Regions from separate parts of the Bacillus sp. GW821-FHT11D08 genome, predicted to be linked through region 1. Evidence: riboswitches for the same ligand, from Rfam matches in the RefSeq annotation. Region 1 holds a riboswitch; the other holds the start of a gene.
What was found. A riboswitch is a leader RNA that binds a small molecule or an ion and turns the genes downstream of it on or off. The one in region 1 is predicted to bind S-adenosylmethionine.

Region 1 (10,083 bases):
TTCGGACCGTATACCGTCACGCCGTCTAGCTGCTCGAAACGGTCAAGCGCATAGGCTGCAAGCTTATGCTCATGCCGGGAAATCTCGCCGAGTCCGATCTCTTCAAGAAAATCAATCGCAGCTCCCAATCCGATCGCGCCTGCGATAATCGGCGTGCCTGCTTCAAATTTCCACGGAAGCTCTTTCCAAGTTGATTCATAAAGCCCTACAAAGTCGATCATTTCGCCGCCAAATTCGGCCGGCTCCATATTCTCAAGCAGTTCTTTCTTGCCGTACAGCACGCCGATTCCCGTCGGGCCGCACATTTTATGGGAAGAAAGCGCGAAGAAGTCGCAATCCAAGTCCTGAACGTCGATTTTCATGTGCGGTGTGCTTTGCGCCCCGTCCACCACGATGACCGCGCCATTGTCATGAGCGATTTTGGCGATCTCTTTAATCGGGTTGATCGTGCCGAGCACGTTTGACACATGAGCGACTGCCACGATCTTCGTATGGCTTGTGACAGTCTGCCGGACGTCGTCTAACGAAAGCGTGCCGTCTTCCTGCATCGGGATATACTTTAAAGTCGCGCCGGTTGCTTTTACAGCCTGCTGCCACGGAATGATATTCGCATGATGCTCCATTTGGGTGATGACCACTTCATCACCGGGTTTTAAGCTGGCGCGGGCATAGCTCAGCGCCACCATATTCAGTGAAGTTGTCGTGCCTTTTGTGAAAATGACCTCAGCCATTGATTTCGCATTGATAAACTTACGGACTTTTTCACGCGCACCTTCATAGCCGTCTGTCGCTCTCGTGCCAAGAGTATGAACGCCTCTGTGGACATTGGAATTGTATTTGCTGTAATACTGATCCACTGCTTCAATGACAGCACGCGGCTTCTGGGAAGTCGCCGCGCTGTCAAGGTACACGAGGTCATGTCCGTTCACTTGCTGATGAAGGATCGGGAACTGTTCACGAATATCGGTGATATTCATTATTTTACTTTCCTTTCGATGACGGAGACGAGCTGTTTCTTAACTCCTTCAATCGGAAGCTCTTTTACCACCGGAGCAAGGAATCCGTAAATGACTAAGCGCTCCGCTTCTTCTTTCGGAATTCCGCGGCTCATTAAGTAGTAAAGCTGGATCGGGTCCACACGGCCGACAGATGCCGCATGTCCTGCAGTTACATCGTCTTCATCAATTAAAAGAATCGGGTTTGCATCTCCGCGTGCTTTTTCACTCAGCATCAGAACGCGGGATTCCTGTTCAGCGTTTGCTTTAGACGCGCCGTGCTCGATTTTGCCGATTCCGTTAAAGATGGAAGATGCGGCATCTTTCATGACTCCGTGCTTCAGGATATAGCCTTCAGAAGCCTTACCGAAGTGGATGATCTGCGTCGTAAAGTTTTCCGTCTGTTCTCCTCTTCCGACAACTACGGTTTTCGTATCGCCGTATGTGCCGTCTCCGTAGAGGTTTGTCGTATTTTCAGAAATCGTGTCGCCGTCGTTCATCAGTCCGAGCGCCCACTCGATTCTGCTGTCGCGTCCGCGCGCGGCTCCGCGGCGGTTGACGTATGTTGTGACGCCTGCTGACAGGTTGTCAACGGCGCCGTACGTCACGCTGGCATTATCACCTGTGACCACTTCACTGATAATGTTGAATACAGATTCTTTCGGATTCACCGTGCTGATGTAGTTCTCAACGTAAGTGACGGAGCTGTGGTCTTCAGCGACGATCAGCACGTGGTTGAACAATGCCGTGTCATTGCTTTCATGAACGTAAACGGCCTGAACAGGCGTCTCCACCTGAACGTTTTTAGGAACATAAAGGAATGCCCCGCCGTTCATTAATGCTGCATGAAGCGCAGTCAGTTTATGTTCGTCGACCTTAACGCCGTCTTTCATGAAATACTTCTCAACGAGGTCGCTGTGCTCACGGGCAGCCGTTAAGATGTCCGTAAAGATGACGCCTTTGTCTTTCAGTTCTTTGGAAAGAGAAAGGAAAGCGGGCGTTTGGTCACGCTGCACGTATAACGTTTTGTCTTCGTTTTCGATATCGATCAGCGCTTTTGCTTCATCAGCTAAATCTTCTAAAGAAGCAAGCGGCGCATTTTCTACTGTATGCTTGTTGAACTTTGTAAAGTTCCAATTTGTGATTTTTGTTTTATCAGGCTTAGGCAGCGGCAGATCTTCAGCTTTTTCAAGAGCCTGTAAGCGCAGGTTTTTCAGCCAGGCAGGTTCTTGATGCTTTTCGGAAAAGCCTTTGACATATTCCTGATCTACGGATAGTTTCGTTTCCAATGTCATGATTATCCCCCTAACGCTTACGCTTCTTGGCCTACAGTTTCGTCTTCAATGCCTAGTTCTTGTTTAATCCAGTCATAACCTTCCGCTTCAAGGCGCTGTGCAAGCTCCGCGCCGCCGGATTTCACTACGCGTCCCTGCATCATAACGTGAACGACATCAGGCGTAATGTAGTTCAGAAGGCGCTGGTAGTGAGTGATCATTAAGCAGCCGAAGTTTTCGCTGCGCATTCTGTTGATTCCTTTAGAAACGACTTTAAGCGCATCGATATCAAGACCTGAATCGATCTCGTCAAGAATGGCGATTTTCGGCTCGATCATCATAAGCTGAAGGATTTCGTTGCGTTTTTTCTCCCCGCCTGAGAAACCTTCGTTCAGGTAACGCTGCGCCATTTCAGGGTCCATTTCAAGGAACTCCATGTTTTCGTCCATTTTGCGGATGAATTTCATAAGAGAAATTTCATCGCCTTCTTCACGGCGTGCGTTAATCGCAGAGCGAAGGAAATCGGCATTTGTCACACCGCTGATTTCGCTTGGGTACTGCATCGCCAGGAAAAGACCCGCCTGAGCGCGCTCGTCCACTTCCATTTCCAGTACATCCTTGCCGTCAAGCGTGATGCTGCCTTTTGTAACTTCGTATTTCGGGTGTCCCATAATCGCTGCTGAGAGCGTGGATTTACCGGTACCGTTCGGCCCCATGACAGCGTGGAATTCGCCGCCTTTTATTTCAAGGTTTACACCTTTTAAGATCTCTTTTCCTTCGATTTCAACGTGAAGATCCTTGATCGTTAATGTTGAAGCAGCCATATCTATACCTCCAAAATATATAATCATTATTCTCAATTTATTCTCATTCTAATTTTATAACAAATGAAAAGTAAATACAACTTTTTATATTACCCGGAACATTCCTAAAGTTTATCAAAGATCAAGGCGTAATTAAAGCTGTTTGAAACAGAAAAAGGGCGGAAATCCACCCTTTTTTACTGACCGATTTTCTCATTAAGCTGCGCTGCGAGGAACTTGCTTTTTTGATATTCAAGCTCCCTCTGCCGTTCGACTTCCATCCTTTTTGAAAGACGCCGTCCGTATTCCTCGTAGCCGATGCCGTGTGACTTCTGCATCGCTTTTTCCATTTCAGGCGTATAGTCAAGGTCCAGTCTCTCGTGGCTGGTGCAGATAATGAATCAATCCCTTCATATATTTGTTTCTATTGTAACAATGATCCCCTGCTCCGGCCAAAGAGAGTGTGCCCCTGAATCCTTTCGAATGTGCCGGAAACCGGCGCTCGCTTTATCTGAAAAACGGTATTCACACGATTGCTCATTCTAATGCGTCGTATGTCCGAATTCCTGAATGCACTGCTGCACGAGGGTCACTCCCTGACTGAGAGCCGCGCCGCCCCCGAATGCCGCCGCGACGCTGATGACCTCAAGGATGTTTTCTTCTGTGGCCCCTTGGTCAAGGCAGCCCTTCGTATGATAAATCATGCAAAATTCATCTTGAGCGCTGATGCTGATGCCCAGAGCGATTAATTGTTTCTCTTTTTCAGTTAATGAATCCGCTGAGAAACACTGTTCAGTAAATTCATTAAACTTCCGCCCCATCATCGGCATTTTTTGTTCAAATATGCCTAAACCTTCTTTGTATTGTTTTAACGCGTCATGCACGCTTTTGCCGTTATCCTGGTATTGAGCCACTGCCATTCCCTCCAATAAGTTAACCTTCCCTTTTATTATGGACAGTTCTCCGATTAATACCCGAAAAAAACCCCGGATGACTCATCCGGGGTTTTCGCTTTATTCAGATACGGGAAGCACGGCTCCGTCGTATTTTTTCTCAATGAAGTCTTTGATTTTCTTAGAGTGAAGCACTTCCATAAGCGCTTTGATTTTCTCTGATTTTTCGTCACCTTTGCGTACGGCGATGATGTTTGCGTACGGGTTGTTTTTCGTTGATTCCACTTCAATCGCGTCTTTTAACGGATTCAGTTTGTTTTGAATCGCATAGTTGACGTTAATGAAGACTGCATCGCCTTCTTCTTCATTATATGCTTTCGCCGTTAATTCAGGGGCGATTTTTTTGAATGTCAGGTTTTTCGGGTTTTTCGTAATGTTTTTCGTAGTCGCTTCAATCGTTTTCACCTTCGGATCAAGTGTGATCAGTCCGGCTTTTTCAAGCATCGCCAGCATACGGCCTTGTTCAGCGACATTGTTAGTCATGATGATGGTCGCGCCTTTAGGCAGGTCTTTCAGTGATTTGTATTTTTTCGTGTAAATTCCGAATGGCTCAAGGTGAACGGCTCCGGCATTCACGAGTTTGTAATCTTTATTTTCCTTCATTTCCTGTTCAAGGTAAGGAACGTGCTGGAAGTAGTTCGCATCCACTTCATTATCAGCTAACGCTTTGTTGTACATTTTGTAATCGTTCAGCACTTTTACTTTTAATGTGTAGCCTTTTTCCTTCAAGAGCGGTTCCGCTTCTTTTAAGATTTCAGCATGCGGTGTTTTTGTCGCGGCGACGACGATTTCCTTTTTATTCGAGCCGTTTGATCCGCAGGCGGCCAAAACTCCCGCGAACACAAGCAGCAGCGCACTTAATACAATCTTTTTCAATGTAAATCCTCCCTTATCTTTTGTCTATTATATTTGTAATTACATCACCGATAATCTGAATGATAAAGACGATGATGAGTATAAATACTGTCGCTACAAACGTTACATCCGTATTATTGGACTGGTAGCCTTCTACATATGCAAGGTTTCCGAGTCCGCCTGAACCGATGGCGCCGGCAATGGCGGTAGATCCGATCAGGGCGATGGCCGTAACGGTGATGCCTGAAATTAACGCAGGCATTGATTCAGGAATCAGCACTTTGAAGATAATCGTCGATGTCTTTGCTCCCATTGATCTGGCAGCTTCGATGACTCCTTTATCGACTTCCCGGAGCGCAATTTCCGCAAGACGGGCGTAAAACGGCGCGGAGCCGATAATCAGCGCCGGCAATGCGGCGTTCGGTCCTAAAATCGATCCGACCAAAATCTTAGTAAAGCCGAGAAGCAGAATAATTAAAATAAGAAACGGAATAGACCTGAAAATATTAACGACCGCCGCAATCACGGTGTTAATGATTTTATTTTCCCATAAGCTTCCCTTGCCCGTTAAAAAGAGCAGAAGACCGAGAACCGCTCCGATGATAAATGAAAAAACTAAAGCGATGACCGTCATATAAAGGGTCTCGTATGTGGCCGTCCACAGCTCGGTTATATCAACGTTCGGGAACCATTTTTCAAACATTTGTGATCACCTCTGCTTCTACCTGTTTGTCTTTGATGAACCGGATCACGTTTTCTACTTCTTTTTCCTGACCGTCAATATGAATGAATAAAGAACCGTAGGCTCCGTCCTTCGTCTGTGAAATTTTCCCCTGCAGAATATTGACGTCCACATCAAAGTTTCGGATCATTTCCGTAATGAGGGGCTGCTCGGCTGCCTGCCCGACAAATGAAAGCTGAATCGTTTTTCCTGTCGCTGTTTCCTGCAGAAAATGCTGGATGGTTTCTTTCGTCTCCTCTGGTTCTGTCACCTGCTGAACGAAACGCTTGGTCATCGGTTCGCGCGGGTTTCTGAAAACTTGGAGTACTTCGCCTTCTTCAACGACTTTCCCGTTTTCCATGACTGCGACTCTGTTGCAGATTTTTCGGATGACGTGCATTTCATGGGTAATGAGCACGATCGTCAGGCCGAGTCTGTCATTTATATCGGATAAAAGATCCAAAATTGAATCGGTCGTCTGCGGATCGAGCGCTGATGTCGCTTCATCGCACAGAAGGACTTTCGGATTATTGGCGAGCGCCCGGGCGATGCCGACACGCTGCTTTTGACCGCCGCTCAGCTGCGACGGATAAGATTTTTCTTTCCCCTCTAATCCGACCAGTTTAATCAATTCATCAGCGCGGCGGACCCGTTCGCTTTTTTTCACGCCGGCGATTTCCAGCGGAAACATAATGTTCTCCCGGACGGTGCGCGACCACAGAAGGTTAAAATGCTGGAAGATCATGCTGATTTCCTGGCGCGCTTTTCTCAGCCCGCGGCTGCTTACTTTATTTAATTCCGTCCCCGCGACTTCCACGGTTCCCGACGTCGGCTTTTCAAGGCCGTTCAGGAGACGGATTAAGGAACTTTTACCAGCTCCGCTATATCCTATAATTCCAAATATTTCGCCCTTTTTGATATCAAGAGTGACATCTTGGACAGCATTGACATCCCCATGCTTCGCTTTGTAAATTTTTGAAACATTTTGAAGATGGATCAAAGCAATCACCCGCCTTACACTATTCTAAGAAATCTTCCGGGTTTCTCCGCAAAAGAAAAGCCTTTCTGCAAAAATGAGCAGAAAGGCTTATTGAAAAAGGCCTTTCTCTCATCTTTCAAAGCAGACCGCTTCGAGTGAATTGGCACCATTTCAACATTGTTGATGGTTGCCGGGCTTCATAGGGCACTTCCCTCCACCTCTCTTGATAAGAGAAAACATATCGTATTTTCGTCCGGAAATTCTTACTGTAGAATAGCACGGCGAATGATAAAAAGTCAATAAAATAAATATTGGAAGCTATTGTCACATAGTAGATTGAGTTACGGCCGTTTACTGATCGCCTGAAAAAATCCGTTTGTCAGCCAGAGGATGGCCTCCAGCTTCAGCAGAGCTCTGAATGATCCTTTCACTTTGAGTTTTCCGCTTTGGATAAGCTTTTGCAAAGAGACATCACCATGCAGGAGATGAATGATTTCCGTCTGGTTTCCGTAAAAGGTCAAATTAGATTTTTCCTTTGAAACCGACGTTTTTCTCATTTCTCCCTGTCCGTTAATTGAGACCGTTAAGGCTTCTGTTTCTCCTTGGAATGTAATCAGCAGCGTTGAGGCGTTTAATAGCGGTTTCAAAAACAGATGCTGTCCGTCATTCTCTGAAACTTCTATTTTCTCCACTCGTATAACCTCCCGTTTTAATGGCCATACATACACTTTCTCTTTTTAACGGACAGAACCCTTTATAAACCGCACGACATTTTCCTGTAAATATTGTCACATCGGGAACGTTTGCGATGTTTTTTGTTTAATCAGCTCATATAAATAGGAAACGGAGCGGAAGGCGTATCCTTTCTCAACAAGCTCTCCGCCTTTAAACAGCAAAAAGCACGGAACGCTTTCAATCTGATAGGCTTTGGCGAATGCGGGGGAATAATTCACGTTGTTTTTATAGAAGGCGGCGCCGGGCAGCATTTCTTCGACGACAGTTAGCATTTTGGACGCCAGCTGGCATGTGCCGCAAAACGGGGTGTACAAATACAGGAGATAAACGTCATCCTGAATCGATTCGAGTTCATTTTCTTGGAGTTCTTTCATGTTTACCACCTCAGGTCGTTCTTTTTCAAAAATACAGTGTCAGCATCAAAGCCGGCTCTGATCAGCACAGATGCGAGATGATGGCCCGGGCACGACTCGACTTGCCTGTATGTTCTGTCTATATAAATATGGCGCGCTTCGGGAAGCTCCCGTTTCAGCTGTTTTCTTAATTTTTCTCCGGAGTCATCTGCGTCCGTTAAAATATAGACGTCTCTGTCAAACAGGCGGTCCGCCAAATCTTCCAGTTCGGTTTGGCCGATCGTCCCGTTTGTACAGACGATTTCCACGGGTTCGATGAGCACTTCCCTGACTTTGATTTTATCAGATTTTCCTTCTACGATAATGACCTTTTCATCTCCGTTGTACATAAGCGCGTCACCTGCCGATTGTTTTAGCGTCAGATTGAAAAAGAAGGCAGTGAAATTCACCGCCAACTGTTAACACCAGCCATTCTCATAATCGCAATCGACATATTTCGGATCGCTGCCGTTTATGACATCGGCTGTTTTATAAAATTTTTGATTTTCAAATGAAAAGCCCTGTTTGAGCTCGTACTGGTCCATGCCTGTCATCTCGCCGATGGCTTCATTTTCATGAAACAAGGAAAACCGGCCGTTTTGAAAGCGGCCCGTAACGTTCTCCGTCACATCGACCTTCTGTTTATCAAAAGCCATTTTAGACACCTCCCGTTACATATAGAATGTCCAAATGGCCCCTTTGCTATCCGATCAGTCTTCTTGTGTCATTTCGTCATATTGCTCGGAAGTCATGAGGTTTTCGATTTCTTCAGCATCAGTCGGTTCCACGACGATCATCCACGCTTTTTCATAAGGAGACTCGTTTACGAATTCAGGACTGTCATCAAGGTCTTCGTTCACTTCCGTCACCGTTCCTTTAATCGGTGCGTACAGTTCGGAAACAGTTTTGACGGATTCCACGCTGCCGAATGGCTCGTCCGCTTTAATTTCGGCGCCGACTTCCGGAAGCTCGACAAAGACGATGTCGCCAAGTTCGGCTTGCGCGAAATGTGTAATCCCGATGCGGGCTTTTCCGTCCTCAACTTTGACCCATTCGTGCTCTTTGGAATAACGCATATCTTTCGGTGTGCTCATCTAAATCCCTCCATTTTTTTCTTATAATAAGAAGATACCATAATTCTTTGAACCTGGCATTACATCCAATATTTTTCGAATTGGTCTTCTTTAAAGCCGACAGTGACTTTTTCGCCGTCTGTCGTAATCGGGCGTTTCAGGAGCATACCGTCTGATGCCAGGAGTTCGAGCTGTTCATCCTCTGACATATGGTACAGTTTTTCCTTTAAGTTCAGCTCGCGGTATTTCATTCCGCTCGTGTTGAAAAACTTTTTGAGCTCAAGACCGCTCTTTTCATAGAGGTCTTTAATTTCTTCTTTCGACGGAGTTTCCTCCGCGATATGTATTTCGTTTATTTCCTTACCGCGGTCTTCCAGCCATTTTTTCGCATTACGGCACGTTCCGCATTTAGGGTACCAGTAAAAATTTAACGACATCTTCTTCACCCCTTGTAAATGATCGTCGTTATTTTAACACAATCACTTGTAAAAACCTATAACGTTGCTTCATGAAAAAGCGCCCCTGATGAAGGAGCGCTTTCAGCATGTGATCAGACCGTATATTTTTCTTCACGGAAGACGGCGGCTGCCGCTTCACGTTTTTTCTGAATGAGGTTTTTCGGCGTCAGGCGCGTCAGTTTGCGCAGCACGGAAAGCATCATGCGGAGGGAATCTCCTTCCTCCATGGCGATCAGTGATTCTTTAGCGTGCGCTTCAATGTTCTGAAGGGCTTCCTGGGCAAAGATTTCCGTATATAACAGCTTCTGCGCGGCTTTTTCGGCACCGTCCGCCGCAATCGCTTTTTCCGTTCTGAGGACGGCTGATTCCAAAGCGTACAGCGCGCTGACGATATCGGCAATGTTCACCATGATTTCCTGCTCGCCTTCGATCTCTTTTCCGTATTTCTGCGCCGCGAGACCCGCTGTCAAGAGGGCGATCTTTTTCGCCTGTCTGACAATGTATTTTTCCTGTCCAAGAGGCTCCGAGCCCGGCTCTTCAGGCATCAGCATCATGAGTTCTTCTTGGAGCGCTTTTGCTTTTTCAAAGAGCGGCAGCTGACCTTTTACGGCTTTTTTCAGGAACGTGCTCGTTACGATCAGGCGGTTGATTTCATTTGTGCCTTCAAAAATTCTGTTGATTCTTGAGTCGCGATAGGCGCGCTCCACTTCATATTCCTGCATAAATCCGTAACCGCCGTGAATTTGAACGCCTTCGTCGGCAATATAATCAAGCGTTTCAGAACCGCACATTTTGTTGAGCGAGCATTCAATCGCGTACTCGGCGATTGACTTCGCGACTTCGCG
Region 2 (6,648 bases), on a different contig from region 1:
TGAAAAAACAGAAGTTACTGTTACCAAAGTGGAAAAAAGAGATTCAGTAGGCTCTCAATTTGTCGAGAAAAAAGCATCTGACGGCGGCGTTATCGTAGCTGTTCAATACACAGTTAAAAATGTTTCAAACAAGCCGTTAAGCTCTTTCTCCATTCCAAGAGCGAAATTAGTAGATTCTAAAGGAACATCCTATGATTCAGATATTGATGCTTCTTCAAGCTATGCAACAGAAACAAAAGTAGACAACAGTAAAATTTTAAGTGACTTGAACCCGAACATTAAAGTTACGGACGTAAAAGCTTTTGAAGTTGATAAAAACGCATACTCTAAAGGCACTTGGAAATTAAAGTTCAGCAACGATGTTGAAGTGAAAATTAAATAATGACCGTAATAAAAGAGACCTTCACCATTTGAAGGTCTCTTTCTTTTTATACCTTTTGGTACCCGTTCACATTGGAGGACTGCCACTTCCAAGAGTCGGCGCACATGTCTTCAAGCCCGCGCTTTGCTTCCCAGCCTAATTCAGCCTTCGCTTTTGCCGGGTCTGCGAAGCATGCGGCGATGTCTCCCGGGCGCCGGTCGGCAAAACGGTACGGCACTTCTTTTCCTGATACTTTTTCAAACGCCTTGACCATCTCAAGAACGCTGTAGCCTTTTCCCGTGCCGAGATTATAGGCATCCGCGCCTGTTGTGTTCAGCACCTTCTCAAGCGCTCTGACGTGGCCCTCGGCAAGGTCAACGACATGGATGTAATCCCGCACGCCGGTGCCGTCCTTTGTCGGATAATCATTGCCGAACACCTGCAATTGCTCAAGCTTGCCGACAGCGACTTGTGCGACGTACGGCATTAAATTATTCGGGATGCCGTTCGGGTCTTCTCCGATCCGCCCGCTCGGGTGCGCGCCGAACGGATTAAAGTAGCGGAGCAGCGCAATGCTCCATTCAGAGTCCGCTTTATGCAGATCGCGTAAAATCTGTTCCAGCATCAGCTTTGTCTGCCCGTAAGGATTGGTCGCGCTTAATGGAAAATCCTCAGTGATCGGCGTTGTTTCCGGAACGCCGTAAACCGTCGCTGAAGAACTGAAGACGATTTTTTTCACACCGTGTGCCTGCATGGCTTCACATAAAATAAACGTTCCCGTCAGATTATTATGATAATAACGGAGCGGAACAGCCACAGACTCACCGACGGCTTTTAATCCCGCAAAATGAATGACGGCTTCAATCTCATTTTCAGCAAACACCCGGTGAACGGCATCACGGTCAAGGAGATCCGCCTCATAAAACACAAGCCCTTTTCCGGTAATGTCTTTCACACGCTCCAATGCTTCCGGTGAACTATTTGACAGATTATCCAGAACCACGATGTCATAGCCGCCGTTTAACAGCTCGACACATGTGTGGCTTCCGATATAACCCGCTCCGCCTGTCACTAAAATCGCCATGAAGAAAGCCTCCTCTATTGAATGAATTGACCATATTATATCGGTTTTTTCTTCCTCAATCATCCATTTCCAAAAAGTTTAATCGTTTAGTCATCGTTTCTTCATAATTTATTTTCATTCGTGTAAAACACAGAGCCCTCGATTCAAACGGGTTGTGAAATAGAAATCCCTCCCCCGCGCATGGTAAGATAAGACAAAGGAGATGACGGTATGAAAAATGAAATCATTGAACGCTTTACCTCTTATGTAAAAGTCGATACACAGTCTGACGAAAACAATGAAAACTGCCCTTCAACCCCCGGCCAGCTGACATTGGCCAACATGCTGGCAGATGAATTAAAGTCGATCGGCATGACAGAAATCACAGTCGATGACAATGGGTACGTCATGGCGACTCTGCCGGCGAATACGGATAAAGACGTGCCGACTGTCGGTTTTCTGGCTCACGTGGACACCGCGACCGATTTTACCGGAAAAAATGTGAATCCTCAGATTATTGAGAGCTACGACGGACATGATATCGTTTTAAATGACAAACTCAATGTCGTCCTGTCGCCTGAGCAATTCCCGGAGCTCTCCCGCTATAAAGGCCAGACGCTGATCACAACAGACGGCACGACGCTGCTCGGAGCCGACAACAAAGCGGGAATTGCCGAAATCATGACGGCAATGGCGTACTTGATCAAACATCCGGACATCAAACACGGAACGATCCGGGTCGCGTTCACGCCCGATGAAGAAATCGGCAGAGGCCCTCACAAATTCGATGTCGGCCGCTTCAACGCCGCATTCGCCTACACGATAGACGGAGGCCCACTCGGCGAACTGCAATATGAAAGCTTTAACGCAGCAGCCGCAAAGCTTACTTGTTACGGAAAAAGCGTCCACCCGGGAACGGCGAAAAACAAAATGGTCAACGCTTCAAAAATCGCGATGGAATTTCATCACGCGCTGCCGAAAGAAGAAGCGCCGGAATATACGGAAGGGTATGAAGGCTTCTATCATTTACTTTCCATGAACGGAGACGTTTCTGAAGCCGCCCTGTCGTACATCATCAGAGACTTTGACAGAGACCGCTTTGCAGAACGAAAAGAATATATGCAGAAAACCGCCGATGCGCTGGCGGCCAAATACGGCAAGGAAAGCATCAAGCTTGAACTGCGTGATCAATATTACAACATGAGAGAAAAAATCGAACCGGTCAAAGAGATAGTCGATGTCGCCTATCAAGCCATGAAAAACCTCGACATCGAACCGATTATCGAACCGATCCGGGGCGGAACCGACGGATCACAGCTCTCTTACATGGGGCTGCCGACACCGAACATTTTTACGGGCGGCCAAAACTTCCACGGAAAATATGAATACATTTCCGTCGATCATATGGAAAAGGCGGTAAACGTCATTGTTGAAATCGCCAGGCTCTTTGAAGAGCGCGCTTAAAACCAAAGCCCCCTGCTTTGGTTTTTTTCTTTCACATGAAACCTTTCCTTCTTTCTTTCCGTATATAAGGTATGAAATGGAAAGAAGGAGTGAAGACTATGGCAAGAGGGACTGTAGCGAAAGAATTGAAAAAAACCTTAAAAGACCCGCGTATTCTGGAGACGAAATCAAACCCTTTTAAAAAACTGCGGAAAATGTTCAAACGATTTTTTTAAGATAACATCTCGTTTTCTTTAAAAAAATAAAGAAAGCGCTGTCATCCTGCAGTCATCTGTTAGAAGCAGTTATTTTGCATATTATAAGATTTTTTAGGGTACTGAATAACACAAGGCAAACGAAAACACTGAAGTAGTTAATTTGATGCTTACAAAAAATAGTAAAAAAGTTATATAAACGATCATCATTCATCAGCCGATACAATCTATAGAACCACAACAAGAGCAAAACTTCTTCAACCCATAGTCATTTTTACGGAAAATGACGTTATTTTTTAAAAAAGTGACAATTGTTTGAATACTTTTCGTTTGTTTTTTCGTACAATAATAATACCAAAACTTTTTTTGGGAGGTATGTAAAATGATGCTACTTATTTTTGCTGCTTTGACAGGGTATCTTGTTTTCTCTTTCAGTAAGGACAACCGCCGGAAAACGCCAAAGACAAGCCCGCTGGTGACAGCTGCCGACACGAATAACATCATTGATTTAAATGCGATCCGTCAAAAACGCCGGATGCCGCTATCATAAAAACGACAGCTGCCGCAAAATCGGCAGCCTTTTTTTATGCACCCGGCCGATATGAAACCAACCGCCTCCTTTTTTCGTACAACATAAAAAAGGAGTTTTTTTATGTACCATTTTTACATCAAAGAGCGAATGTTGACGTTTAAGAATCGTTTTCAAGTGTTTCTTGAAAGCGGAAAAGAAGTCTACAATGTTGAAGGAAAGCTGTTTTCATTCGGTGATGAACTGAAGCTGACTGATTTGGACGGCCGCACGCTCGCCAGCGTCAATCAGAAACTGATGTCGTTCGTTCCCCGTTACGAGATTTCCGTCAGCGGCAAACCCGTCTGCCAAGTCATCAAGAAAGTCACGCTTTTCAAACCGAAATTTGAAATTTCCGGACTCGGCTGGGATCTTACCGGCGATGTGTGGGGCCGGAATTTTCAAGTGACAGACGGAAAATCAAACCGGATGACTGTCACCAAATCATGGATGAGCTGGGGCGATTCCTATCATTTGCAGATTGAAAAGGAAGAGGATATCGTTCTTTGTCTCGCGATCGCCATTGTGATAGATATGATTCTATTTGAGGGTGACAAATAAAAATATTTATCGAAATATATTGACAATATGAGAAAACATACTAAGATTAATAGTATTACAGTTTATTCTGAAAAATAGCATATTTCCTTATCAAGAGAGGTGGAGGGACTGGCCCTATGATACCCGGCAACCGCTGTTCAGCAGAATGGTGCTAAATCCTGAAGATAAGGTTGAGATTTGCGGACGCAAGCTCTTCCCTATCCGAGGGAAGAGTTTTTTTATATTTCATCAGGAAAGAAGGAATCGTTCATGTCACAGCAAAACACAGAACAACCATTGCATACGCTTCTAAGAAAAAACCCGCCGTTTCGCGCGGATCAAGTCGGAAGCCTGCTGCGGCCGGCGGCTGTGAAGCAAGCCCGCCTGCAAAGAGCGGCGGGTGAGATTTCGGCAGAACAGCTGCGCGAAATCGAAAACAAAGAAATCATCCGCAGTGTGAAAAAGCAGAAAGAAACCGGCCTCAATGTCGTGACTGACGGCGAATTCCGCCGTGCCTGGTGGCATTTTGATTTTCTCGAAAATTTAGACGGCGTCGAAGCGTTTACGCCTGAAAGCGGCATTCAGTTTCACAACGTACAGACGAAAGCGCGCGGCATTAAAGTAACGGGAGACATTGATTTTTCTCAGCATCCGATGCTCGAAGATTATAAATTCCTGCACAGCATTGCCGGCGATGCTGTTCCGAAAATGACCATCCCAAGTCCGAATATGCTGTTTTTCCGCGGAAAATTGGAAAAAGCGTCCTACCAGAATGATTACAAACAATTTCAGCACGATGTGTCAAAAGCGTATAAAAAAGCGATTCAAGCTTTCTATGACGCCGGGTGCCGCTACCTTCAGCTCGATGACACCGCATGGGCCGTTTTCTTATCAGAAGCGGGGCTTCGTCAGATTGAAGCTTTCGGCACGACGCCGGATGAGCTGCGCAAGCTGTTTGCCGCTTCCATTAATGACGCCATCAAGGACCGCCCTGACGATCTGAAGGTTACGATGCATATCTGCCGCGGCAACTTCCAATCCACATGGACGGCTGAAGGCGGCTATGATGCAGCGGCTGAAACGATTTTTGACGGGCTTGACCTTGACGGATTGTTCCTGGAATATGATGATTCCCGCTCCGGCGGCTTCAAACCGCTCCGTTATGTCAAACGCTCTGATCTTCAGCTTGTGCTTGGATTGATTACGTCGAAACATGGCGAACTTGAAGACAAGGACGCGATTAAACGCCGGATTGAAGAAGCTTCACAATATGTCAGCCTGGATCAGCTTTGCCTCAGCCCGCAATGCGGATTCGCCTCCACTGAGGAAGGAAACCTGATCACAGAAGAACAGCAATGGGCAAAACTGCGCCATGTCGTCAACATTGCCGGTGAAGTCTGGAAATAAAAAAAGACACGCGATCAGCGTGTCTTTTCCGTTTTACAGCGGATCGGTTCCGATTAAAATATCGATATCTATCGTGACAGCAGCCTCTTTCCGGCTGATAAACCGCCGGATGCTGTCATCAGTACATTTCCATGTTAAGGGCGTCATTTTCACAAGCCGCTCGAGGTCAGGCTGCGCTAAAGTCTTTGTGTAACACAGCCGTTTGCGCTCAAAGGTTTGAAAGCCCGCTTGGAATCGTCCGGCCGCAGAATCGGCGGTGTCATTCAGCCGAGGACTGTCTCCGAAGAAGAATTCCCTTACTTCCTTCAAATAATCACGCCGCGGCACCGCTTTAATGACTGTGCCGCCCTTTCGTAAAAGCCTGCTGCATTCCTTGTAATTCCAAGGTGATAAAACAGACATCACGACATCAAAACAGCTGTCGGCAAACGGCGCATCCGCCACATCAGCGACGGCAAAAACCATATGATTCCCGAAGGCCTTTGCGGCATGCATCACACCTTCTTTCGAGAGATCAATGCCGATTCCCGTCACGGAAAAAGCAGGCTGAAGCCATTTGCATACGGCGGCTAAATGAGACCCTTCTCCGCACCCCGCATCCAATATCGCCGCTGATGTTTGCGGAGATTGAATATGGGTGATGATGGCGGCAATCTCCTTTTGAACCGGCGCAAAAAATTCCCGGCTGTCAAAAAGCTCGCGTCTCGCTTCGAACAGCTGCCTGTCATAGCGGGTTTTGACCGATTTATTGAGGAAATTCACATATCCTTGTTTTGATATATCAAATGTATGCCCCTGTCCGCAAATCAAGCTTCGGTATTGTGAGACCGCCATGGCCGACCGGCATAGCGGACACCTGAACACGGACTGGCATGATTGCAGTAATTCCGCGCGTTTTCTTTTTATAGACGTCAAAAAAACACCTCATTCATTCGTTATTCCGATGAAATGAAAAAGGCATAGACAAATAAACCTCGCCAAATTGGAAGGTTTAACCTATTCATCTATACCTCTCATTATCTGTAACGAATGAACTGGATGATCACGAAAA

Region 2: another riboswitch for S-adenosylmethionine. It lies ahead of AC1RRX_RS15290 (5-methyltetrahydropteroyltriglutamate--homocysteine S-methyltransferase); the one in region 1 lies ahead of metN (methionine ABC transporter ATP-binding protein MetN).

What each region holds. Positions count from the first base shown of each region.
Region 1 covers NZ_JBXARS010000001.1:510,223-520,305, reverse strand. The annotation lists gene sufS (cysteine desulfurase SufS) at 1-977, opposite strand, end outside; gene sufD (Fe-S cluster assembly protein SufD) at 977-2,290, opposite strand; gene sufC (Fe-S cluster assembly ATPase SufC) at 2,308-3,093, opposite strand; gene AC1RRX_RS02640 (YuzK family famiily protein) at 3,270-3,422, opposite strand; gene AC1RRX_RS02635 (carboxymuconolactone decarboxylase family protein) at 3,615-3,992, opposite strand; gene metQ (methionine ABC transporter substrate-binding lipoprotein MetQ) at 4,086-4,901, opposite strand; gene AC1RRX_RS02625 (methionine ABC transporter permease) at 4,915-5,583, opposite strand; gene metN (methionine ABC transporter ATP-binding protein MetN) at 5,576-6,601, opposite strand; SAM riboswitch class I at 6,707-6,813, opposite strand; gene AC1RRX_RS02615 (SCP2 sterol-binding domain-containing protein) at 6,922-7,272, opposite strand; gene AC1RRX_RS02610 (thioredoxin family protein) at 7,369-7,689, opposite strand; gene AC1RRX_RS02605 (toprim domain-containing protein) at 7,692-8,057, opposite strand; gene AC1RRX_RS02600 (YusG family protein) at 8,127-8,363, opposite strand; gene gcvH (glycine cleavage system protein GcvH) at 8,418-8,801, opposite strand; gene AC1RRX_RS02590 (arsenate reductase family protein) at 8,861-9,217, opposite strand; gene AC1RRX_RS02585 (acyl-CoA dehydrogenase FadE) at 9,331-10,083, opposite strand, start outside.
Region 2 covers NZ_JBXARS010000007.1:219,545-226,192, reverse strand. The annotation lists gene AC1RRX_RS15315 (DUF4352 domain-containing protein) at 1-382, shown strand, start outside; gene galE (UDP-glucose 4-epimerase GalE) at 429-1,445, opposite strand; gene pepT (peptidase T) at 1,656-2,888, shown strand; gene AC1RRX_RS15300 (hypothetical protein) at 3,465-3,632, shown strand; gene AC1RRX_RS15295 (LURP-one-related/scramblase family protein) at 3,735-4,211, shown strand; SAM riboswitch class I at 4,296-4,382, shown strand; gene AC1RRX_RS15290 (5-methyltetrahydropteroyltriglutamate--homocysteine S-methyltransferase) at 4,461-5,597, shown strand; gene AC1RRX_RS15285 (methyltransferase domain-containing protein) at 5,631-6,512, opposite strand.